3 regions of the Streptomyces sp. NPDC006743 genome follow, and region 1 is predicted to be linked to each of the others. Evidence: predicted binding sites of a transcription regulator. Region 1 holds the regulator's gene; each other region holds the start of a gene.

Region 1 (7,538 bases):
ACACCCCCGGCCGCCCCGAGGCCTGCGTCGCCGAGGCCCGCGCGGCCGGTTTCGCGCACGTCAACCTGGACCTGATCTACGGCACGCCCGGCGAGTCCGACGACGACTGGCGCGCCTCCCTGGACGCGGCCCTCGGCGCCGGCCCCGACCACGTCTCGGCCTACGCGCTGATCGTCGAGGAGGGCACCCGGCTCGCCCGCCGGATCCGCCGCGGCGAGGTCCCCATGACCGACGACGACGTGCACGCCGACCGGTACCTGATCGCCGAGGAGACGCTGTCCGCAGCGGGCTTCGACTGGTACGAGGTGTCCAACTGGGCCACCTCCGAGGCGGGCCGCTGCCTGCACAACGAGCTGTACTGGCGCGGCGCCGACTGGTGGGGCGCGGGCCCCGGCGCGCACAGCCACGTCGGCGGCGTGCGCTGGTGGAACGTCAAGCACCCCGGCGCGTACGCCGCCGCCCTGGCCCAGGGCCGCTCCCCGGGTGCCGGGCGCGAACTCCTCACCGAGGAGGACCGCCGGGTGGAGCGGATCCTGCTGGAGCTGCGGCTCAAGGAGGGCGCGCCGCTCTCCCTGCTGCGGCCGGAGGGCCTGGCCGCCTCCCGGCGCGCCCTGTCCGACGGGCTCCTGGAGCAGGGCCCGTACGCCGCCGGCCGCGCCGTGCTCACCCTGCGCGGGCGGCTCCTGGCGGACGCGGTGGTGCGGGACCTGGTGGACTGAGGCGCGCCCGGCCGCGGGAGCTACGCGGGTTCCGTCACGAAGTCGATCAGCTGCTCGACCCGGCCCAGCAGCTCCGGCTCCAGATCCTTGTAGGACCGCACCCGCGCGAGGATCTGCTGCCAGGCGGCGCCCGTGTTCTCCGGCCAGCCCAGCGCGCGGCAGACGCCCTTCTTCCAGTCCTGGCCGTGCGGGATCCGGGGCCAGGACCCGATGCCGAGGGAGGCCGGCTTCACGGCCTCCCAGACGTCGATGTACGGATGGCCGACGACCAGGGCGTGCTCGCTGGTCACCGACTCGGCGATGCGCCACTCCTTGCTGCCCGGGACGAGGTGGTCGACGAGGACGCCGAGGCGGGCGTCCGGGCCGGGCGCGAACTCGGCGACGATCGAGGGGAGGTCGTCGACGCCCTCCAGGTACTCCACGACGACGCCCTCGATGCGCAGGTCGTCGCCCCACACCTTCTCGACCAGCTCGGCGTCGTGCCGGCCCTCCACGTAGATGCGGCCGGCGCGGGCCACGCGCGCGCGTGCGCCGGGCACGGCGACCGAACCGGAGGCCGTGCGGGTGGGCCGTACCGGACCGGCGGCGGGCCTCACCAGCGTCACCGGCCGCCCCTCCAGCAGGAAGCCCCGCGGCTGGAGCGGGAAGGCGCGGTGCTTGCCGAACCGGTCCTCCAGGGTCACCGTGCCCGCCTCGCAGCGGATGACCGCCCCGCAGAATCCGGTCACCGGTTCCTCGACGACCAGGCCCGGCTCGGCCGCGACCTCCAACGCCGGCTGGGACTTCTTCTTCCAGGGCGGGGTCAGGTCGGCGGAGTACTGGCGCATTCGAGTGACGATAGGGAGATCCGGGGCGGTGATCAGCGCGACACGCCGAAGCGCTCGGCCAGCGCGTCCCGCTGGGCCCGGACGAAGGCCGCGTCGACCGCGGCGCCGTGCCCGGGGACGTACAGCGCGTCCTCGCCGCCCAGCTCCAGCAGCCGGTCCAGAGCGGCCGGCCACCGCTCGACCACGGCGTCCGGGCCCGCCTGCGGTTCGCCGGACTCCTCGACCAGGTCACCGCAGAAGACCACCGGCCCCCGGCCCGGCCCCTCGCCGGGCACCACCACGGCGAGGTCGTGCGCGGTGTGCCCCGGGCCCACGTTCGCCAGCAGCACCTCCCGGCCGCCGCCCAGCGGGACGGTCAGCCGGTCGCGGACCTCGCGGCCGGGCCGTACCAGGGCCGCGGCCGCCTCCTCGGCTGCCCGCGCGTCCAGCCCCTGGCGCACCGCGTCCGCGCGCAGCTCCGCGCGCTCGCGCGCGTCGCCGAGCACCGCGCCCGCCCCCTCGGCGGCGAAGACCTCGGCCGCCTCCTCGAAGGCCGCCGCCCCGAAGACGTGGTCGAAGTGCGGGTGCGTGAGCGCGAGAAGAGTCACACGGCCGCCCGTGATCTCGCGCGCCCGCGCACGCAACCGCGCGCCCTCCGCGACGGACGCCCCCGGGTCCACCCACAGCGCGGCACCGGCCCCGACGACCAGTGCGGCCGTGCAGTCCCACACCGGCAGCCGCACCCGGCCCACGCCCTCGGCCAGCCGCTCCCACCCCAGGTCTTCCCAAGTCACCGTCATACCTGGACGCTAGCGTTGCGCGGACCAGTCTTGCCCCCGGTGTACCCGACGGCCGTACACTGGGCCGGGGGATGCTGGCACTCGTATGCGCCGAGTGCCAGGCGGGAACCGAGTGACGACTCTGGAGGTGTGCGCGATGCTCAGCGAGCGAAGGCTGCAGGTGCTGCGTGCCATCGTCCAGGACTACGTCGGCACCGAGGAGCCGGTGGGGTCCAAGGCGCTCACCGAGCGGCACAACCTCGGCGTCTCACCGGCCACCGTCCGCAACGACATGGCCGCCCTGGAGGACGAGGGCTTCATCGCCCAGCCGCACACCAGCGCCGGCCGCATCCCCACCGACAAGGGGTACCGCCTCTTCGTCGACAAGCTCGCCGGGGTCAAGCCGATGACCGCGCCCGAGCGGCGCGCCATCCAGAACTTCCTCGACGGCGCGGTCGACCTCGACGACGTGGTGGCCCGCACGGTGCGGCTGCTGGCGCAGCTGACCCGGCAGGTGGCCGTGGTGCAGTACCCCTCGCTGACCCGTTCGACCGTCCGGCACGTGGAACTGCTCTCGCTCGCGCCCGCGCGGGTGATGCTCGTGCTGATCACGGACACCGGGCGGGTCGAGCAGCGGATGATCGACTGCCCGGCGCCGTTCGGCGAGACGTCCCTGGCGGACCTGCGGGCGCGGCTGAACAGCCGGGTCGCGGGCCGCCGCTTCACGGACGTGCCGCACCTGGTGGAGGACCTCGCCGACGGCTTCGACGTGGAGGACCGGGGGACGGTCGCCACCGTGCTCTCCGCCCTCCTGGAGACCCTCGTCGAGGAGAACGAGGAGCGGCTGATGATCGGCGGCACCGCCAATCTGACCCGCTTCCCCCACGACTTCCCCCTCACCATCCGGCCCGTTCTGGAGGCGCTGGAGGAGCAGGTCGTCCTGCTGAAGCTGCTCGGTGAGACACAGGATCCGGGCATGACCGTGCGCATCGGTCACGAGAACGCCTACGAAGGACTCAACTCCACGTCCATCGTGTCGGTGGGCTACGGTTCGGGCGGCGAGGCAGTCGCCAAGCTCGGCGTGGTCGGACCGACCCGCATGGACTACCCGGGAACGATGGGAGCGGTACGCGCAGTGGCACGGTACGTCGGACAGATCCTGGCGGAGTCGTAAGTGGCCACGGACTACTACGCCGTCCTCGGCGTGCGCCGCGACGCGTCGCAGGATGAGATCAAGAAGGCGTTCCGGCGGCTCGCGCGCGAGCTCCACCCGGACGTCAACCCGGACCCGAAGACCCAGGAGCGGTTCAAGGAGATCAACGCCGCCTACGAGGTGCTGTCGGACCCGCAGAAGAAGCAGGTCTACGACCTCGGCGGCGATCCGCTCTCGCAGTCCGGCGGGGCCGGCGCGGGCGGCTTCGGTGCCGGTTCCTTCGGCAACTTCTCCGACATCATGGACGCGTTCTTCGGCACGGCGTCGCAGCGCGGGCCGCGCTCGCGCACCCGGCGCGGCCAGGACGCCATGATCCGGCTCGAGGTCGAGCTGGACGAGGCGGCCTTCGGCACGACGAAGGACATCCAGGTCGACACGGCCGTCGTCTGCACCACCTGCAACGGCGAGGGTGCCGCGCCCGGCACCACCGCGCAGACGTGTGACATGTGCCGCGGCCGCGGCGAGGTCTCGCAGGTCACCCGGTCCTTCCTGGGCCAGGTCATGACCTCCCGGCCCTGCCCGCAGTGCCAGGGCTTCGGCACCGTCGTGCCGACCCCGTGCCCGGAGTGCGCCGGCGACGGCCGCATCCGCGCCCGCCGCACGCTGACGGTGAAGATCCCGGCCGGTGTGGACAACGGCACGCGGATCCAGCTCGCCGGCGAGGGCGAGGTCGGTCCCGGCGGCGGCCCGGCCGGTGACCTCTACGTCGAGATCCACGAGCTGCCGCACGCCACGTTCCAGCGCCGCGGCGACGACCTGCACTGCACGGTCACCATCCCGATGACCGCGGCGGCCCTCGGCACCAAGGTGCCGCTGGAGACGCTGGACGGCATGGAGGAGGTCGACATCCGGCCCGGCACGCAGTCCGGCCAGTCGATCCCGCTGCACGGCCGCGGCGTCACGCACCTGCGCGGCGGCGGCCGGGGCGACCTCATCGTCCACGTCGAGGTCCAGACCCCGACCAAGCTCGACCCCGAGCAGGAGCGCCTGCTGCGCGAGCTGGCCGAACTGCGCGGCGAGGAGCGCCCCCAGGGGCAGTTCCAGCCCGGGCAGCAGGGCCTCTTCTCCCGGTTGAAGGACGCGTTCAACGGGCGCTGACGTGGGCGATCGGTGTGGCTGGGGGTCCGGGGGCCGGCCCCCGGGCAGGCACAGCCAGCCCGGGCAGCAGGGCCTCTTCTCCCGGTTGAAGGACGCGTTCAACGGGCGCTGAGGCGAGCTGAACGCCGTGCAGCGGCGCCGAAGGCGGCCACCGACGCCGGTGGCCGCCTTCGGCACATGCCGCGGACGCCCCGATTCGGAGCCGTACGCGGGACGTGACACCATGCGGTCATGTCCTCCGCACTGTCCGCACTGACCGATCTCCTCCCCCGTCCGATCGTGCAGGCTCCGATGGCGGGCGGCCCCGCGGGGCCGCAGCTCGCCGCCGCGGTGTCCGAGGCCGGCGGGCTGGGCTTCCTGGCGGCCGGGTACAAGACGGCGGACGGCATGTACCAGGAGATCAAGCAGATGCGCGGGCTGACCGGCCACCCCTTCGGGGTGAACGTCTTCATGCCCCAGCCGGAGCACCCCGGTGCGGGCACCGGCTCCGCCAAAACGGCCTACGCCGCGCCCCCGTCCGGCGCCGTGGACCTCTACGCGCAGCAGCTGGCCGGTGAGGCCACCTGGTACGAGACGGAGCTGGGCGATCCCGAGTGCGGGCGCGACGACGGCTACGAGGTCAAGCTCGCCGTCCTGCTGGACGACCCGGTCCCCGTGGTCTCCTTCCACTTCGGCGTCCCCACCCGCCAGGTCATCGACTCCCTGCACCGCGTCGGCACGTACGTCCTGGCCACCGCGACCACCGTCGACGAGGCGCTGGCCGTGGCGCGAGCGGGCGCGGACGCGGTGATCGCCCAGGGCGTGGAGGCGGGCGGCCACCAGGGCACCCACCGCGACCGGCCGGAGAACGACGGCGCCGGCATCGGCGTGCTCTCCCTGGTCACGCAGATCCGCGAGGCCGTGGACCTGCCGGTCGTCGCCGCCGGCGGCATCATGCGCGGCAGCCAGATCGCCGCCGTCCTCGCGGCCGGAGCGAGCGCCGCCCAACTGGGCACGGCGTTCCTCGCCACCCCCGAGTCCGGGGCGCACGCCCTGCACAAGCAGGCCCTGACCGACCCCGTCTTCCCGCACACCGAGCTGACCCGCGCGTTCTCCGGGCGGCCCGCCCGCGCCCTGGTCAACCGCTTCGTGCGCGAACACGGCCCGTACGCGCCCGCCGCCTACCCGGAGGTCCACCACCTCACCTCGCCGCTGCGCAAGGCCGCCGCGAAGGCCGGCGACCCGCAGGGCATGGCGCTGTGGGCGGGTCAGGGCCACCGCCAGGCCCGCGCGCTGCCCGCCGGCGAGCTGGTCGGGGTGCTCGCGGAAGAACTGGACGCCGCCCGGCGCGAGTCGGCGGCCGGTTCGCGCAGGGGAGGCGAGGCGCGATGACCGCACCCGTGTTCGTGGCCGACCGGCTGGAGGCCGGCCCGGCCCCGTTCGTGCTGGACGGCGCCGAGGGGCGGCACGCCGTCTCGGTGAAGCGGCTCCAGCCCGGCGAGCGGGTCGTGCTCACGGACGGCGCCGGACGGTGGGCCGGGGGCGAGGTGAGCGCCACCGAGGGCAAGGACCGGCTCGTCGTGCGGCTGGACCCGGTGACCGAGGAACCCCCGCCCTCGCCCCGGATCACCGTCGTCCAGGCCCTCCCCAAGGGCGACCGCGGCGAACTGGCCGTGGAGACCATGACGGAGGTCGGCGTCGACGCCATCGTGCCCTGGGCCGCCTCCCGCTGCATCACCCAGTGGAAGGGCGAGCGGGGACTCAAGGCGCTCGGCAAGTGGCGGGCCACCGCGCGCGAGGCCGGCAAGCAGTCGCGCCGCGTCCGCTTCCCCGAGGTAGCGGACGCCGCGACGACCAAGCAGGTGGCCGCGCTCCTCGCCGGAGCGGACTTCGCCGCCGTCCTCCACGAGAGCGGCCGGGAGCGGCTGGCCACCGCCGAACTGCCCGCCCTGGGAGAGATCGTGCTGGTCGTGGGACCCGAAGGCGGCGTCTCCCCCGAGGAGTTGGCGCTGTTCGCCGAGGCCGGCGCCGGGCCCTACGTCCTGGGGCCTACTGTGTTGCGCACATCGACCGCCGGTACCGCCGCCGCGGCCCTGCTCCTGGGTCGCACGGGCCGCTGGTCCTGACCACGCCAGGGGGAAACACCGTGGAACTCGCCCAAGTGCGGCTCCTCGTCACCGACTTCGCCGCCTCCTACCGCTTCTACGCCGACGTGCTCGGCCTCGAGCCGCAGTCCGGCGCGGCGCAGGGCCCGTACGAGAAGTTCACCCCCGCCACCGGGTCCGCGGGCATCGCCCTCCAGGACCGGGCGATGATGGCCGAGGTGCTGGGCGAGCTGGGCGACACCGCCACCGGGCACCGCTCCCTGGTGGTGCTGCGCGTGGACGACCTGGACGCGTACTGCGCCGAGATCACCGGCCGCGGCGCCACGCTGCTGCACGGCCCGGCCCCCCTGACGGACCGGATGCGCGTCGCCCACCTGAAGGACCCGGAGGGCAACCTGGTGGAACTCCAGGAGTGGCTGCTGCCGCGCGCCTGACCGCGCGCGGGCGCGCACGGCGCCCAGGTGGCCGTATGCGCTCCACCGCCCACGGCGGACCGGTGGCACTCCGCCGGGTATGGGGGCGAGACGGTTCCGGCACCTGCCGGCGGACGGCGGACACCGGCCGTGACCGGGCACGCGGCGGCCGCCGCGGGGGCGCTCGCCGCGTGCGGCCCCGGCGGGCCGAGCACCGCCCCTCCCACCGCGCTGTGCCGGCGCCGGTGGTCACGGTCACCGTCACCCGGGCCCTGTGGTGCGGCACGGACCCCGCCTGCGGCCCCGTCCGGGGCGAGCAGCGGCACGACGGCCCTGACCGCAGCGGCACGACGGGCGGCCCGGGGCGGGCTGAACGGGCCGGGCGGAGCGCGAAGCGATCACCGAAGTGATCCGTTCCCCTGTCCG
Region 2 (7,538 bases), on a different contig from region 1:
CCGTACGGCAGCCGCTCACCGAGATGGCGGAGGCGGCGGCGCGGCTGGTGCTCGACCTCGGACGGGAGGAGGAGCCGCCGGCGGCGACCCGGGTCGAGCTGGCGACGAGCCTGGTGGTGCGCAGCAGCACCGCGCGGCCGGCGGAGTGAGAGGTCAGCGCCGTCTTCGAAACTTTCGAAGACGGCCGCCGGAAGACGCCGGGGGCGCCGGAACGTACAGGAAGGTGCAGGAAGGCGCCGGAAGAGCCACCGGCGGGCGGAGCCGGCGCCCGGCACGCCGTGGGGGTGGCCGCGGCGGGGAGGCCTCCCGCCGGGCGACGGCGAGGCCTTCCGCTACGCGGCAGGGGCGGGATGCCCCAGCAGCATCGTCGGGGCGCCCGCGACCCGGGTGAGGAACACCGTCATCGTGCCGCGCCCGTGCGGCTTCGGCAGCACCTTGCGGCGCAGCTCCTCCGGCTCCACGGCCGAGCCGCGTTTCTTCACGGTGAGCGTGCCGATCTCGTGCTCCCGCAGCAGCGCCTTCAGCTTCTTGACGTTGAAGGGCAGCCGGCCGGTGATCTCGTAGGCGGTGGCGTACGGGGTGGGGCGGAGCTCGTCGGCGGTGACGTAGGCGATGGTCTCGTCGACGAGGCCGCCGTCGAGTTCCTCGGCGACCTCGGCGACCAGGTGGGAGCGGATGACGGCGCCGTCGGGCTCGTACAGGTAGCGGCCCACCGGCCGCACCGGCGGGTCGGGCAGGCCGCGGCCGCGCAGGCTGTGCGGGCCGGGCAGCAGTGTCGCGCGCACCGTCCCCGGTTCGGTGCCGAACCACAGCACCGCTTCCTTCACGTCCCCGCCGTCGGAGATCCACTCGGCCTCGGCCTGCGGCGCGACCGCCTCGTGCGGGATGCCGGGGGCGACCTTCAGGGCGGCGTGCGGCGCCCTGAGCGCGGCCGCCACGGCCCAGGACAGCGGCGGTGAGTACGCCTCGGGATCGAAGATCCGCCCACCCGTCGCCCGGCCGCCCCCTCGTCCGCCGCCGCGCCGGGCGGGATCCACGAACACGGCGTCGTACGACGAGGTGTCGACCTCCGTGACGTCCGCCTCGCGGACCTCGATGAGGGCGTCGAGCCCGAGCGCCGCCGCGTTGGCGCGGGCCGCCGCGGCCGTCACAGGGTCCCGGTCCACGGCCAGGACGCGGATCCCGGCGCGGGCCAGCGCGATCGCGTCCCCGCCGATGCCGCAGCACAGATCCGCCAGGCAGGACACGCCCAGTTCCCTCAGCCGCGCCGCGCGGTAGGCCGCCACGCTCGCCCGGGTGGACTGCTCCACGCCGTTCGGGGTGAAGAACATCCGCTCCGCGTCCGCCGCCCCGAACTTCGCCGCCGCCCGCTGCCGCAGCCGGGCCTGTCCGAGCGCGGCCGAGACCAGGCCGGCGGGGTGCTCGCGGCGCAGCCGGGTGGCGACGGCGAGTTCGTCGGCGGGAGCGGTGCCGCGCACCTCCTCCAGGAGGGCGCGGCCCTCGGGGGTGAGGAGCGAGGCGAAGGCGTGCAGCGGGGCGAGTGGGTCGGTCACCGCCTCATTGTGGGCCAGTCGGTGGACGGTGCGGCGCCGGCCGCGGTGTCGCCGCGGGTTCGGGGCGGTGGCCTGCGAGGATCCGGCGCCATGAGTTCAGTAGTACAAAATGACAAAAATCGCCTCCCGTGCCTCGCGGGTCTCGCGGGTCTCTCGGGTCTCCTGGGCCGTCCTGGCCGTCCGGGACGCGGGGCCGCCGTCCGTGCCTCACTCGCCGCCCTCGCCGTCGCCGCCCTCGTCTGCGGCTGCGACCGGCCGGGCACGCCGGTGGCCCCCGCCCCGGGCCAGCAGCGCCTCCAGGCGCCCCCCGCCCGGGCCCTCGACTCCTACGCCACCCGGCTCAAGGTCTCCGCGGCGGCCCGCACCGCCGCCGCCAGGCGCTGGGGCCTGAGCCAGGCCCCGCTCCTGCCCCCGCCGCCACCCGCCGTCAAGCCGAGGATCCACGCCCGCCCCGGCTTCGAGGTGGACCACCAGGAGGAGTGGGACCTGCCCCCGGTCTTCACCACCGTGCCCACCAAGGACAAGATCCTCTTCCTCACCATCGACGACGGCGCCGAGAAGGACCCCGCCTTCCTGCGCATGATGAACGACCTGAAGGTCCCCTACACGGCCTTCCTCAGCGACTACCTCGTCAAGGACGACTACGGCTACTTCCGCAAGGCCCAGTCCCTCGGCAACACCCTGAACAACCACACGCTGCACCACCCGTACCTGCCGGGCCTGTCCTACGACGAGCAGCGGCACGAGATCTGCGACATGCAGGACATCATGCTCAAGCAGTTCGGCAGGCGCCCGCAGCTCCTGCGCCCGCCCTACGGCAACTACAACCAGGACACCCTGCGCGCCGCCAAGTCCTGCGGCATCAAGTACGCGCCGATCTGGAACGAGGAGGTCTACGTCGACCACTGGGAGTTCCGCGAGGACGACAAGCGGCTGCGCCCGGGCGACATCGTGCTCACCCACTTCCGCGGCCGCGGCGAGTGGGACGGCACCATGGTCGACGACATGCGCCGCTTCCTGAGCTACGCGACCGCCAAGGGGTACGCGGTGGCCCGGCTGGAGGACTACCTGTGAGACCGCGGCCGTGGCCGCGGCGCACGGCCGCGGCACTGCTCGCGGCCGTGCTGCTGCTCCTGGCCGGCTGCGCCTCGTCCGTCGACCCGATCGAACGGCTGGGCCGCAAGGCCGCCCAGCGGGTGCGGCCGACCGGCCCGGCCGCGCCCCCGCAGCCGTACCGCCGCTGGGGCCTGACCGCCCCGCTGCCCGCACCCCCGCAGCCGCCGGCCCGCCCCCTCTCCCGTGCGACGGCAGCCGCCGGCCGGGCCTTCGCGCCGCCCCCGGTTCTCGACCACGTCGACACGCCCGACCGGGTCGTCTTCCTCACCTACGACGACGGCGCCGAACGCGATCCGCGGTTCGTCGACATGGTCCGCGAACTGCGGCTGCCGGTCAGCATGTTCCTCACGGACAGCGTCATCGGGCCGGAGTACGGGCACTTCGCGCGCCTGCTGTCGGTCGGCGCGGCCCTGGAGAACCACACCCTGGAACACCCGGCCCTGCGCGGCCTGCCCTACGCCGGCCAGCGCGCCGAGATCTGCGGCCAGCGCGACAAGCTGCACGCCCGTTTCGGCGTCCGCCCCCGCCTCTTCCGGCCGCCCTACGGCGTCTACGACGACACGACCCTGCGCGCCGCCGCCGACTGCCAGGTCTCCGCCGTGGTGCTGTGGCGCGCCTCGATGACGGAGACCCGCCTGCGTTTCACCCGCGGCCGCCCCGCGCTGCGCCCCGGCGACATCCTCCTGGTCACCTCGGACGACGACGACCTGGACGGCCCGACGCTGCGCGAACGCACCACACGCCTGCTGCGCGACATCGAGGCGGAGGGGCTGACGGTCGGAAGGCTGCAGGACTACCTGTGACGGGTCAGCCCGTCCGGCCCTTGAGGACGAGGCCGTCCGGACCGGCAGCGGGGGACTGGGGGCGGCGGCTCCCGGGCTGCCCGCCGCAGTTGGACGGCACCTGCGCGAGCACCCCTGAAGAGCCCGTCCTCCTCCGACGCGCCGCACGGCAATTGGCACTCCGCTTGACCGAGTGCTAATCGCGGTCATAGTCTCGGCTCTGGCACTCCCCACCGGAGAGTGCCAACAACGCGACGGGCAGGTCCGGCACCCGCGACGACGGATCGACCTGGTCGCCACCTCAGACAGTTAACCCCGTGAGATCTCCGAAGGGGGAGGTCGGATCGTGACGACCGCCAGCTCCAAGGTTGCCATCAAGCCGCTCGAGGACCGCATCGTGGTCCAGCCGCTGGACGCCGAGCAGACCACGGCCTCTGGCCTGGTCATTCCGGACACCGCCAAGGAGAAGCCCCAGGAGGGCGTCGTCCTGGCCGTGGGCCCGGGCCGTTTCGAGGACGGCAACCGTCTTCCGCTCGACGTCAAGGTCGGCGACGTCGTGCTCTACAGCAAGTACGGCGGCACCGAGGTGAAGTACAACAACGAGGAGTACCTCGTCCTCTCGGCTCGCGACGTGCTCGCGATCATCGAGAAGTAAGTCACCTCAGCATTCCTGCTGTGAGCTGCGCCCCTGGCCCCCGCGACCGTTGAGAAGCCGGGCGTCCGGGGCGCAGTCTCTTTTTCACCCAAGATTTCCGAGAGGGCTCCCGCTGCCATGGCGAAGATCCTGAAGTTCGACGAGGACGCCCGTCGCGCCCTCGAGCGCGGCGTCAACAAGCTCGCCGACACGGTCAAGGTGACGATCGGCCCCAAGGGCCGCAACGTCGTCATCGACAAGAAGTTCGGCGCCCCGACCATCACCAACGACGGCGTCACCATCGCCCGTGAGGTGGAGATCGAGGACCCGTACGAGAACCTCGGCGCCCAGCTGGTGAAGGAGGTGGCGACCAAGACCAACGACATCGCGGGTGACGGCACCACCACCGCCACCGTGCTCGCCCAGGCGCTGGTGCGCGAGGGCCTGAAGAACGTCGCCGCGGGTGCCTCCCCGGCGCTGCTGAAGAAGGGCATCGACGCCGCGGTCAAGGCCGTCTCCGACGACCTGCTCGCCTCGGCCCGCCCGATCGACGAGAAGTCCGACATCGCCGCCGTGGCCGCGCTGTCCGCCCAGGACCAGCAGGTCGGCGAGCTGATCGCCGAGGCCATGGACAAGGTCGGCAAGGACGGCGTCATCACCGTCGAGGAGTCCAACACCTTCGGTCTGGAGCTGGACTTCACCGAGGGCATGGCCTTCGACAAGGGCTACCTCTCGCCGTACTTCGTCACCGACCAGGAGCGTATGGAGGCCGTCCTCGACGACCCGTACATCCTGATCAACCAGGGCAAGATCTCCTCGATCGCGGACCTGCTCCCGCTGCTCGAGAAGATCATCCAGGCGAACGCCTCCAAGCCGCTGCTGATCATCGCCGAGGACGTCGAGGGCGAGGCGCTCTCCACCCTCGTCGTCAACAAGATCCGCGGCACCTTCAACGCCACCGCGGTGAAGGCCCCCGGCTTCGGCGACCGCCGCAAGGCGATGCTCCAGGACATGGCCGTCCTCACCGGCGCCACCGTCATCTCCGAGGAGGTCGGCCTCAAGCTCGACCAGGTCGGTCTCGACGTGCTCGGCTCCGCCCGCCGCGTCACCGTCACCAAGGACGACACCACGATCGTCGACGGTGCCGGCAACAAGGCCGACGTCGAGGGCCGCGTCGCCCAGATCAAGGCCGAGATCGAGTCCACCGACTCCGACTGGGACCGCGAGAAGCTCCAGGAGCGCCTCGCGAAGCTGGCCGGCGGCGTGTGCGTGATCAAGGTCGGCGCCGCCACCGAGGTGGAGCTGAAGGAGAAGAAGCACCGTCTGGAGGACGCCATCTCCGCGACCCGCGCCGCGGTCGAGGAGGGCATCGTCTCCGGTGGTGGCTCCGCGCTGGTCCACGCCGTGAAGGTGCTCGAGGGCAACCTCGACAAGACCGGCGACGAGGCCACCGGTGTCTCGGTCGTCCGCCGCGCCGCCGTCGAGCCGCTGCGCTGGATCGCGGAGAACGCCGGCCTGGAGGGCTACGTCATCGTCTCCAAGGTCGCCGAGCTGGAGAAGGGCAGCGGCTACAACGCCGCCACCGGCGAGTACGGCGACCTGGTCAAGGCCGGCGTCATCGACCCGGTCAAGGTCACCCGCTCCGCCCTGGAGAACGCGGCCTCCATCGCCTCCCTCCTCCTGACGACCGAGACCCTGGTCGTCGAGAAGAAGGAAGAGGAAGAGCCGGCCGCCGCGGGCCACAGCCACGGCCACGCCCACTGAGGCAGCGCTCTGACCCGAGCCGCTCAGCGACTCGGGCGGACCACCGGTGCCCGGCACCCCTTCGGGGGGGTGCCGGGCACCGCGCGTTCGGCCGGCCGGCTAACGGGTCCGTGCGGCGGCTCTCGCACCGGCCGGGCGATCGCACCGTGAGCGGCGGGTGACCACGCTGCCCACCGGGCCGCCGCGGTCGTACGCGAAGAGCACGCGACGCCGCCCGCCCGCCACGGATCGGCGAGGGCGCCGCCCCGCTCACCACAGGCCCACGCACCCCCGTCGGCACACCGGCCCACCGGTCCTGTCGGCCCCTGCCCGGGGCCGCCCGCCGGACGACGCCGGCCCTCGGTCAGACCGCGCCTCGGCGCAGGCGGTGAGTGAGGATGCCCTGGACGTCCGTGAGCCACTGGCGCAGTGGGACGCCGTCGGGGGGGTAGACCATGAGGCCAAGGATCTCTGCAGCACGTTCCAGTTCCTTGTCCGATGAGACGCAGGAAAGGAAGGCGCCGAGTTCTTCGGCGGCTTCGGCGAGATATTCCTCCGGGTTTCCGTCGAGATAGTCGTCGAGGGCCTCCCGATGGGACCGGTAGAACCTCGGGTGGTCCTGGTGGAAGTAGCCGCCCAGCAAAGAGGAGAGCTCCGGGAACTGCTTTCTCCACTCCCAGTCGGTCTGGGGAAGCCGAGCCTGTTCCCAGACACCGGTCGTCCTGATTCGTTCCAGGTGCGAGCGGATGGTGGCGAGGCACTGCTCGACGCTGCGCCCGGCCGGGGGCTCGACGTGAGGCAGAAGGTCCACGTCGTCGGCGATGTCGTCGTTGAACAGGCCGGCCCGCAAGAGGTCGTCGATCTCTGCGATGACCGCGTCCAGGACTCCCGGCGTGCGCATGGCCTGTCGCACATACGCTTTGAGGGCTGCGCCGGGCTCATCGGGGGTGTCCGTGAAGGAGTTTCCGGAGAAGGCGTAGGAATCGAGCAGTTCGTGCAGCGCGGGAAACCGTTCGTCTCTGTCCAGGAACCCTTCCGGGTAGTGGTGGGTCACAGCGTGTTCCTTGCGCTCACGAGGTGGGATAAGACGTGTGGATACGGTAGCCGCTGGGCATGTCGGGGTCGCGTCGCAGGAGCAGGAAGACCTTGTGCACATTGTGCGGTCCTGTGCCCCTGATGAAGTCCTCTCGGGACAGGCTCCTCCCGGTGACCTCGTCCCCGAAGTCCACCCTGAACGTGAGTTCCGGCTTCCTGGTGTTCTCAAGCCAACGCCTGACCTCGTGCTGACGCTGGATGATCGCGCGGTCCGTCAGGTTCTGTGCGGCCTCGGGACTGACGAAGCTGGAACTGCCGGTGATCCTCTTCTCCGCGCGCAGGCGGGCCCGGAGTTCCCGGTCGGTCTTCTCGACGTGCTTCTCCAAGGTATGGGAGTGCGATTTGGCAGTCCCCTTGCCCTCGTCTCCCGCCAAGTCCGCCCGGTACCTCGGCTTGACCGCGCCCTTGCGTTTGCTGCGCGGCCAGGCGTTCGGTTCGCCGTCACCCTTCATCAGCAGGCCGAGGTCGTCCGCTGACGCCGTCACACCACCCGGCAGGGCGAACTCGGGGGACAGGCCGGGCAGCCGGACCCCGCCCAGGAGTTCGGTCCAGCCACCTTCCCTGTCGGCGGCCCTGACGGCGGCGCCTCCGCCGCCGAGGGCGCCGCCCAGGAGC
Region 3 (7,538 bases), on a different contig from region 1:
AGCCCGCCGGCCAGCGCCTCGCAGCACTGCGCGAAGGCGTCCGCCCACCGCTGGGTGAGGAAGCCGAGCCGGTCCGCGCCCAGCATGCCGCGCAGCACCTGCTCGGCGATGTCGTCGGGCAGCATCCGGAAGTAGTCCACGGGCGCCCACGGCGTGTGCGAGAAGTGCCCGATCCGCAGATCCGGCCGGAAATCGCGCAGCATCCCCGGGACCAGCGTGAGGTGGTAGTCCTGCACGAGTACGGCCGCGCCCTCGGCGGCCTCCTCGGCCAGCGCCTCGGCGAACGCCCGGTTGTAGGCCTCGTACGAAGCCCACTGGCGCCGGAACTCCGCGTCGAAGACGGGCTCCAGCGGGGTCTGGTAGAGCATGTGGTGGACGAACCACAGCACCGAGTTGGCGATGCCGTTGTAGGCGTCGGAGAAGACGTCCGGGGCGATGTCGAGCATCCGGACCCGCTGGCCGCCGGTGTCCTCGGCCGGCAGCCGCCGGCCGTCCTCGAAGCGCCGTACGGCCTCCCGGTCGGCGTCGCCGAGCGCGGCGCACACCCAGACCGCGCCCGCGTCCGGGCCGATCGCGGACAGGCCGGAGACCAGCCCTCCGCCGCCGCGTTTCGCGTGCAGGGAGCCGTCCTCGCGCAGCTCGTACGAAACCGGCCCGCGATTGGACGCGACCAGCACTTCGGCACCGTGCGTTGCAGCCATGGTCCTCAACCTAGCCCGGCTTTCGAACGCTCAAACGTACGCGGCGGCGCCCCGCCGGCGCGGCGGGTCCGGTCCCGGCCACCCGCCCGGCGGCGGCCCGCACCCGGGCGCGGTCACCCGGCCGGGGCCCGCGCCGGGTCCCGGCGACGTGCTCCCGCCGTCCGCTTCGGGTCAGGCCACCCGGCGGGCCGCGTACTCCGCGATCTCCGTCATCGGGGGGCGTTCCTCGGTGTCCACCGAGTACGTACGCGGCTCGAAGCCGTCCGCGCCGCGCTCGAACTGCGTGAGCGAGGGGCGGAGCAGGTGGCCGCGGGCCAGGCGGAGCTGGGCCGTGCGGTAGATCGCGGCGGACATCCGCCCGAGCGCCTGCCCGTCCTGGTGGCGGTGGATGCGCTCGCCCACGTCCACCTGGGCGAGCGCGTCCAGGCCGACCAGGTGCAGCGCGTCGACGAGCATGCCCAGCTCGACGCCGTACCCGACCGGGAACGGCAGTTGCTCCAGCAGCGAGCGGCGGGCCGCGTACTCACCGCCGAGCGGCTGCACGAATCCGGCCAGCTGCGGCCAGTGCATGTTGAGCAGCGGCCGGGCCATCAGCTCGGTGACCCGGCCGCCCTGCCCGGCGGCGGTGCCCAGCGGACGGTCGTACATCGCCTTGACCAGCTGCACCTCCGGATCGGTGAGCAGCGGCCCGACGATGCCGGTGACGAAGTCGGCGGAGAACTCCCGCAGGTCGGCGTCGACGAAGCAGACGACGTCCCCGCGGGTCACCAGCAGCGAGCGCCACAGCACCTCGCCCTTGCCGGGCACCGCGGGGATGCGGGGGAGGATCGCGTCGCGGTGCACCACCCGGGCGCCCGCCGCGGCGGCCACCGCCGAGGTCCGGTCGGTGGAGCCGGAGTCGACCACGACGAGTTCGTCGACCAGCGGGACCCGCGCCATCAGGTCGCGGCGGATCACGGAGACGATGTCGCCGACCGTCTCCTCCTCGTTCAGCGCGGGCAGCACGACGCTGACCGAGGAGCCGCTCGCGCGTTTGGCGGCCAGTACGCCGTCGAGCGGCCGATCGGCGACGGACCAGGACCGTGTCCTCAGCCAGCGCTCGACTTCTTCCAGCACGGTCGGTGACTCCTCACTCCTGCTCGGATCGCTGCGGCCCGCTGCCCGGCCCGGATCACATCATCGTGTGATCTGTCTCGCGGTTCGGACGTCCGTCTCGCCCCGTCCTGGCCGTCGGTTACAGTCTTGAACAACGCGGACGACGCTCGCATGCCGGGGTCGCCGCGACCTGCCACCGCGTGATCGCGCGGCAGGACACAACAGCAGGACCACAACCGAATACCGCTCATCCAGAGGGGCAGAGGGACACGGCCCGATGAAGCCCCGGCAACCCTCCAGCCGGTCTCGTACCGACGGATCGCTGTACGTCAGCCGTCCGCTCGCCACCGCGGGGCTCCCGGCTAGGGAAGGTGCCAAATCCGTCTCACGGCGAGATGCGTCGTGAGGAAGATGAGGAGAAAGGGCCTCGCCTCCATGGCTGTGCAGACAGTTGCCACCAGCACCGACACCCCCTCCGTCGATCTCGGCCCCGCCGCCGCGCTCAGCTGCCGCGAGTGCGGCCACCGCGTGCCGCTGGGCCCGGTCTTCGCCTGCGAGGAGTGTTTCGGCCCGCTGGAGATCGCCTACGACTTCTCGGGCCACGACACCGAGGAACTGCGCAAGAGGATCGAGGCCGGTCCGGCGAACATCTGGCGCTACGCCCCGCTGCTGCCCGTCCCCGCCGACGTGGCCGGCAAGCCGAACCTCAACCCCGGCTGGACCAAGCTCGTCCAGGCGGACCACCTCGCCGCCGAGATCGGCGTCGACACCGGCAGGCTCTTCGTCAAGGACGACTCCGGCAACCCGACGCACTCCTTCAAGGACCGGGTCGTCGCCCAGGCCCTGGAGGCCGCGCGCGCCTTCGGCTTCACCACCCTGTCCTGCTCCTCCACCGGCAACCTGGCCGGTGCCGTCGGCGCCGCCGCCGCCCGCGCCGGCCTGCGCTCGTGCGTGTTCATCCCGCACGACCTGGAGCAGGGCAAGGTCGTCATGGCCGCGATCTACGGCGGCGAGCTCGTCGGCATCGAGGGCAACTACGACGACGTGAACCGGTTCTGCTCCGAGCTGATCGGCGACCCGGCCGGCGAGGGCTGGGGCTTCGTCAACGTCAACCTGCGGCCGTACTACGCCGAGGGCTCCAAGACGCTGGCGTACGAGATCTGCGAGCAGCTCGGCTGGCGGCTGCCGGACCAGATCGTCGTCCCGATCGCCTCCGGCTCGCAGCTCACCAAGGTCGACAAGGGCCTGCGCGAGCTGATCGCGCTCGGGCTGGTCGAGGACAAGCCGTACAAGATCTTCGGCGCGCAGGCCGAGGGCTGCTCGCCGGTGTCCACCGCCTTCAAGGCCGGGCACGACGTCGTCCGGCCGCAGAAGCCGGACACCATCGCCAAGTCCCTCGCCATCGGCAACCCCGCCGACGGGCCGTACGTGCTGGACATCGCGCGCCGCACCGGCGGAGCGGTGGAGGATGTGACGGACGCGCAGATCGTCGACGCGATCAAGCTGCTCGCCCGCACCGAGGGCATCTTCGCGGAGACCGCGGGCGGTGTGACGGTCGGTGTCACGAAGAAGCTGGTCGAGGCCGGCGTCCTCGACCCGACGAAGACCACCGTCGTCCTGAACACGGGTGACGGCCTGAAGACCCTGGACGCGGTGGCCGGCACCGGTCTGACCGCCACCATCCGCCCGACCCTGGACTCCTTCCGAGAGGCTGGCCTCGCATCATGAGCGTGACCGTTCGCATCCCCACCATCCTGCGCACCTACACCGGCGGACAGGCCGAGGTGAGCGCCGAGGGCGCCACGCTCGCCGATGTGATCTCCGACCTGGAGAAGAACCACACGGGCATCGCCGCGCGCGTCCTGGACGACCAGGGCAAGCTGCGCCGCTTCGTCAACGTCTACGTCAACGACGACGACGTGCGTTTCGAGCAGGGCCTCCAGACCGAGACCCCGGACGGCGCCGGCGTCTCGATCATCCCGGCGGTCGCCGGCGGCTGACCATTACCGTAGGTAATGTCGATCACCGAGCGTGCCGTGAATTGCCCCCTCCGCGAGAGAAGCGGAGGGGGCAATTCCATGTGATTGAGCGCGGTAGAGTTGGGGAACACGCCCCGGATCTTCCGGATGAGCGCCTGTGGATTCCTGCCGCCCGCCGATGAGAAGCAGCCAAAATGCGCGGGTATTCTGCGGCATTTGCCTTGTTTTGCGGGGCCCGACTTGCCCGGGGATCGACTGAATTCTCGTCACATTCCGGACCGCTCCCGCCCGGAATTCTCGTCCGATTGACCTGTTGCAGACGGCAGTTGGACAGATACATTCAGCCGCGGTCGACGCGTTCCGGCGCACGCCCCCGATCCACGGGGGGTGAGGTCTGACCCGGATCCGCGAAGTGCGGATCTGTGCAAGGGCCAGTAATAGGGGAGTTAGGCATGGCTCAGGGCACCGTCAAGTGGTTCAACGCGGAGAAGGGGTACGGCTTCATCGCGGTCGACGGTGGTGCGGACGTCTTCGTCCACTACAGCGCGATCCAGATGGACGGCTACCGCACGCTGGAAGAGGGCCAGCGGGTCGAGTTCGAGATCTCGCAGGGTCAGAAGGGCCCGCAGGCCGACATGGTTCGCGTCACCGCCTGAACGTACGTCACACGAAGGGCCCACACCTCCACGGGGGTGTGGGCCCTTCGTCCGTTCCCGCCCGCGCCCCCGGCCGCCCGCCCGCGCCCCCGGCCGCCCGCCCGCGCCCCCGGCCGCCCGCCCGCGCGCCGGCCCGCACGCCCGGCCGCCCGCGTGCCCGCGCTCCCGCCCGACCGGCAGGCCCCCGTCCGCCCCCGGCTGATCCCGTCCGCGCGCACGCCCGGCGCGCGCGCCCGTCCATCACCCGACCACCACCCCTCATCGAGCCCGCTTCGCGGGCGGACCTTGCACTCGGGCATGCCGAGTGCTAATCATTGGCGTTAGCACTCTGAAGGTGAGAGTGACAACGAAGGACCGGGTCGGTGAGGCCCGCAGGCCGCGTGGGGCAAGGAACCACAAGGCCGGCGAGCCGTCCGTCGCGGGCGCGGGCGCGGTCCGAAGGAATCACCCCCAGTCCTGGAGGGACCACTTCACATGGCCAAGATCATCGCGTTCGACGAGGAGGCGCGGCGCGGCCTCGAGCGCGGCATGAACCAGCTCGCGGACGCCGTCAAGGTGACGCTCGGCCCCAAGGGTCGCAACGTCGTCCTCGAGAAGAAGTGGGGCGCGCCCACGATCACCAACGATGGTGTCTCCATCGCCAAGGAGATCGAGCTCGAGGACCCGTACGAGAAGATCGGCGCCGAGCTGGTCAAGGAAGTCGCCAAGAAGACGGACGACGTCGCCGGTGACGGTACGACCACCGCGACCGTCCTCGCCCAGGCCCTGGTCCGCGAGGGCCTGCGCAACGTGGCCGCCGGTGCCAACCCGATGGCCCTGAAGCGCGGTATCGAGAAGGCCGTCGAGGCCGTCTCCGCCGCCCTGCTCGACCAGGCCAAGGAGGTCGAGACCAAGGAGCAGATCGCCTCCACCGCCTCCATCTCCGCCGCCGACACCCAGATCGGCGAGCTGATCGCCGAGGCCATGGACAAGGTCGGCAAGGAAGGCGTCATCACCGTCGAGGAGTCGCAGACCTTCGGTCTGGAGCTCGAGCTCACCGAGGGCATGCGCTTCGACAAGGGCTACATCTCCGCCTACTTCGCGACCGACATGGAGCGCATGGAGGCGGTGCTCGAGGACCCGTACATCCTCATCGCCAACTCCAAGATCTCCTCGGTCAAGGACCTGCTCCCGCTCCTGGAGAAGGTCATGCAGTCGGGCAAGCCGCTGCTGATCATCGCCGAGGACGTCGAGGGCGAGGCCCTGTCGACCCTGGTCGTCAACAAGATCCGCGGCACCTTCAAGTCCGTCGCCGTCAAGGCCCCGGGCTTCGGCGACCGCCGCAAGGCCATGCTCGGCGACATCGCCATCCTCACGGGCGGCGAGGTCATCTCCGAGGAGGTCGGCCTCAAGCTGGAGAACGCCACCCTCGACCTGCTGGGCAAGGCCCGCAAGGTCGTCATCACCAAGGACGAGACCACCATCGTCGACGGTGCCGGCTCCTCCGAGCAGGTGGGCGGCCGGGTCAACCAGATCCGCGCCGAGATCGAGAACAGCGACTCCGACTACGACCGCGAGAAGCTCCAGGAGCGCCTGGCGAAGCTCGCGGGCGGCGTGGCCGTCATCAAGGCCGGTGCCGCCACCGAGGTGGAGCTGAAGGAGCGCAAGCACCGCATCGAGGACGCCGTGCGCAACGCCAAGGCGGCCGTCGAGGAGGGCATCGTCGCCGGTGGTGGCGTGGCCCTGCTGCAGGCCTCCCAGGTGTTCGAGAAGCTGGAGCTGGAGGGCGACGAGGCCACCGGTGCCGCCGCCGTCAAGCTGGCGCTCGAGGCCCCGCTGAAGCAGATCGCCGTCAACGCCGGCCTCGAGGGCGGTGTCGTGGTGGAGAAGGTGCGCAACCTGACCCCGGGCCACGGCCTGAACGCCGCGACCGGCGAGTACGTCGACCTGGTCGCCGAGGGCATCATCGACCCGGCCAAGGTGACGCGCTCCGCGCTGCAGAACGCCGCGTCGATCGCCGCGCTGTTCCTCACCACCGAGGCCGTCATCGCCGACAAGCCGGAGAAGGCCGCCGCGGCCGCTCCGGGCGGCATGCCGGGCGGTGACATGGACTTCTGATCCCGCGCGGATCAGGCTCGTCCTTGCCGAGGGCGGCACTCCCTGGAGACAGGGGGTGCCGCCCTCGGGCGTGTCCGGGGCGGCGGGCGCCCGGGGGACGGAGGCGGTGGCTCCTCCCATACCATTCGGTATGCATACCGCCCGGTATGCAGCCGGCAGGTCTTCACCGTCCTTCCGAGGAGCCCCCCGTATGACCGTCACCACCACCCCCGGCCCCGTCCCCGGACCGGAGTCCGCCTCCCGGGCGGCCCGCGTCCTCTCGCGTCCCGTCACCCTGAACGGCCTGACCGTCCCCAACCGGATAGTCATGGCCCCGATGACCCGCCGGTTCTCGCCGGGCGGTGTCCCGGGCGAGGACGTGCGCTCCTACTACGCCCGCCGGGCCGCCGCCGGGGTGGGCCTCATCGTCACCGAGGGCACGTACGTCGGGCACCCCTCGGCGGGGGAGAGCAGCAGGGTGCCGCGCTTCCACGGGGAGGAGCAGCTCGCGGCCTGGGAGAAGGTCGCCGGGGCCGTCCACGCGGAGGGCGGCACGATCGTCCCCCAGCTGTGGCACGTCGGCATGGTCCGCCAGGAGGGACGGCCGCCCTTCCCGGACGCGCCCCCGGTCGGCCCGTCCGGGCTGCGCCTGGACGGCACCGAGGGCGGCCGGGCGATGACGCGGACCGACCTGGACGAGGTGATCGGGGCCTTCGCCGAGGCGGCGGGCGCGGCGCAGCGCCTCGGCTTCGACGGCGTGGAGATCCACGGCGCCCACGGCTACCTGCTGGACCAGTTCCTGTGGGCGGGCACCAACCGCCGTACGGACGCCTACGGCGGTGATCCGGTGGCCCGGACCAAGTTCGCGGCGGAGGTCGTCGAGGCGGTCCGCGCGGCCGTCTCGCCCTCCTTCCCGGTCCTCTTCCGCTACTCGCAGTGGAAGCAGGAGGCCTACGACGCCCGGCTCGCCGGGACGCCGCAGGAGCTGGAGGCGATCCTGGCCCCGCTGGCGGCGGCCGGGGTGGACGCCT

Evidence for each region. Region 1 encodes HrcA, which represses chaperone genes, less so after heat shock. Its sites were predicted from a motif close to TTNGCACTCNGNNNNNCNGAGTGCNAA; they were not measured.
Region 2: a site for HrcA is predicted at 3,625-3,651, ahead of groES (co-chaperone GroES). Genes of this name have one in related genera too.
Region 3: a site for HrcA is predicted at 4,716-4,742, ahead of groL (chaperonin GroEL). Genes of this name have one in related genera too.

What each region holds. Positions count from the first base shown of each region.
Region 1 covers NZ_JBEYJA010000006.1:99,181-106,718, forward strand. Annotated here, with positions in the region: gene hemW (radical SAM family heme chaperone HemW) at 1-719, shown strand, start outside; gene ABZ719_RS07740 (DUF3097 domain-containing protein) at 740-1,546, opposite strand; gene ABZ719_RS07745 (MBL fold metallo-hydrolase) at 1,579-2,325, opposite strand; gene hrcA (heat-inducible transcriptional repressor HrcA) at 2,462-3,478, shown strand; gene dnaJ (molecular chaperone DnaJ) at 3,479-4,615, shown strand; gene ABZ719_RS07760 (nitronate monooxygenase) at 4,847-5,986, shown strand; gene ABZ719_RS07765 (16S rRNA (uracil(1498)-N(3))-methyltransferase) at 5,983-6,720, shown strand; gene ABZ719_RS07770 (VOC family protein) at 6,741-7,133, shown strand.
Region 2 covers NZ_JBEYJA010000003.1:238,445-245,982, reverse strand. Annotated here, with positions in the region: gene ABZ719_RS04160 (LacI family DNA-binding transcriptional regulator) at 1-149, shown strand, start outside; gene ABZ719_RS04155 (class I SAM-dependent methyltransferase) at 333-1,553, opposite strand; gene ABZ719_RS04150 (polysaccharide deacetylase family protein) at 1,644-2,627, shown strand; gene ABZ719_RS04145 (polysaccharide deacetylase family protein) at 2,624-3,472, shown strand; gene groES (co-chaperone GroES) at 3,798-4,106, shown strand; gene groL (chaperonin GroEL) at 4,224-5,849, shown strand; gene ABZ719_RS04130 (contact-dependent growth inhibition system immunity protein) at 6,193-6,882, opposite strand; gene ABZ719_RS04125 (RNase A-like domain-containing protein) at 6,899-7,538, opposite strand, start outside.
Region 3 covers NZ_JBEYJA010000004.1:185,769-193,306, reverse strand. Annotated here, with positions in the region: gene ABZ719_RS05460 (trehalose-6-phosphate synthase) at 1-701, opposite strand, end outside; gene ABZ719_RS05455 (glucosyl-3-phosphoglycerate synthase) at 873-1,817, opposite strand; SAM riboswitch class I at 2,041-2,214, shown strand; gene thrC (threonine synthase) at 2,232-3,524, shown strand; gene ABZ719_RS05445 (MoaD/ThiS family protein) at 3,521-3,796, shown strand; gene ABZ719_RS05440 (cold-shock protein) at 4,228-4,431, shown strand; gene groL (chaperonin GroEL) at 4,906-6,528, shown strand; gene ABZ719_RS05430 (NADH:flavin oxidoreductase) at 6,719-7,538, shown strand, end outside.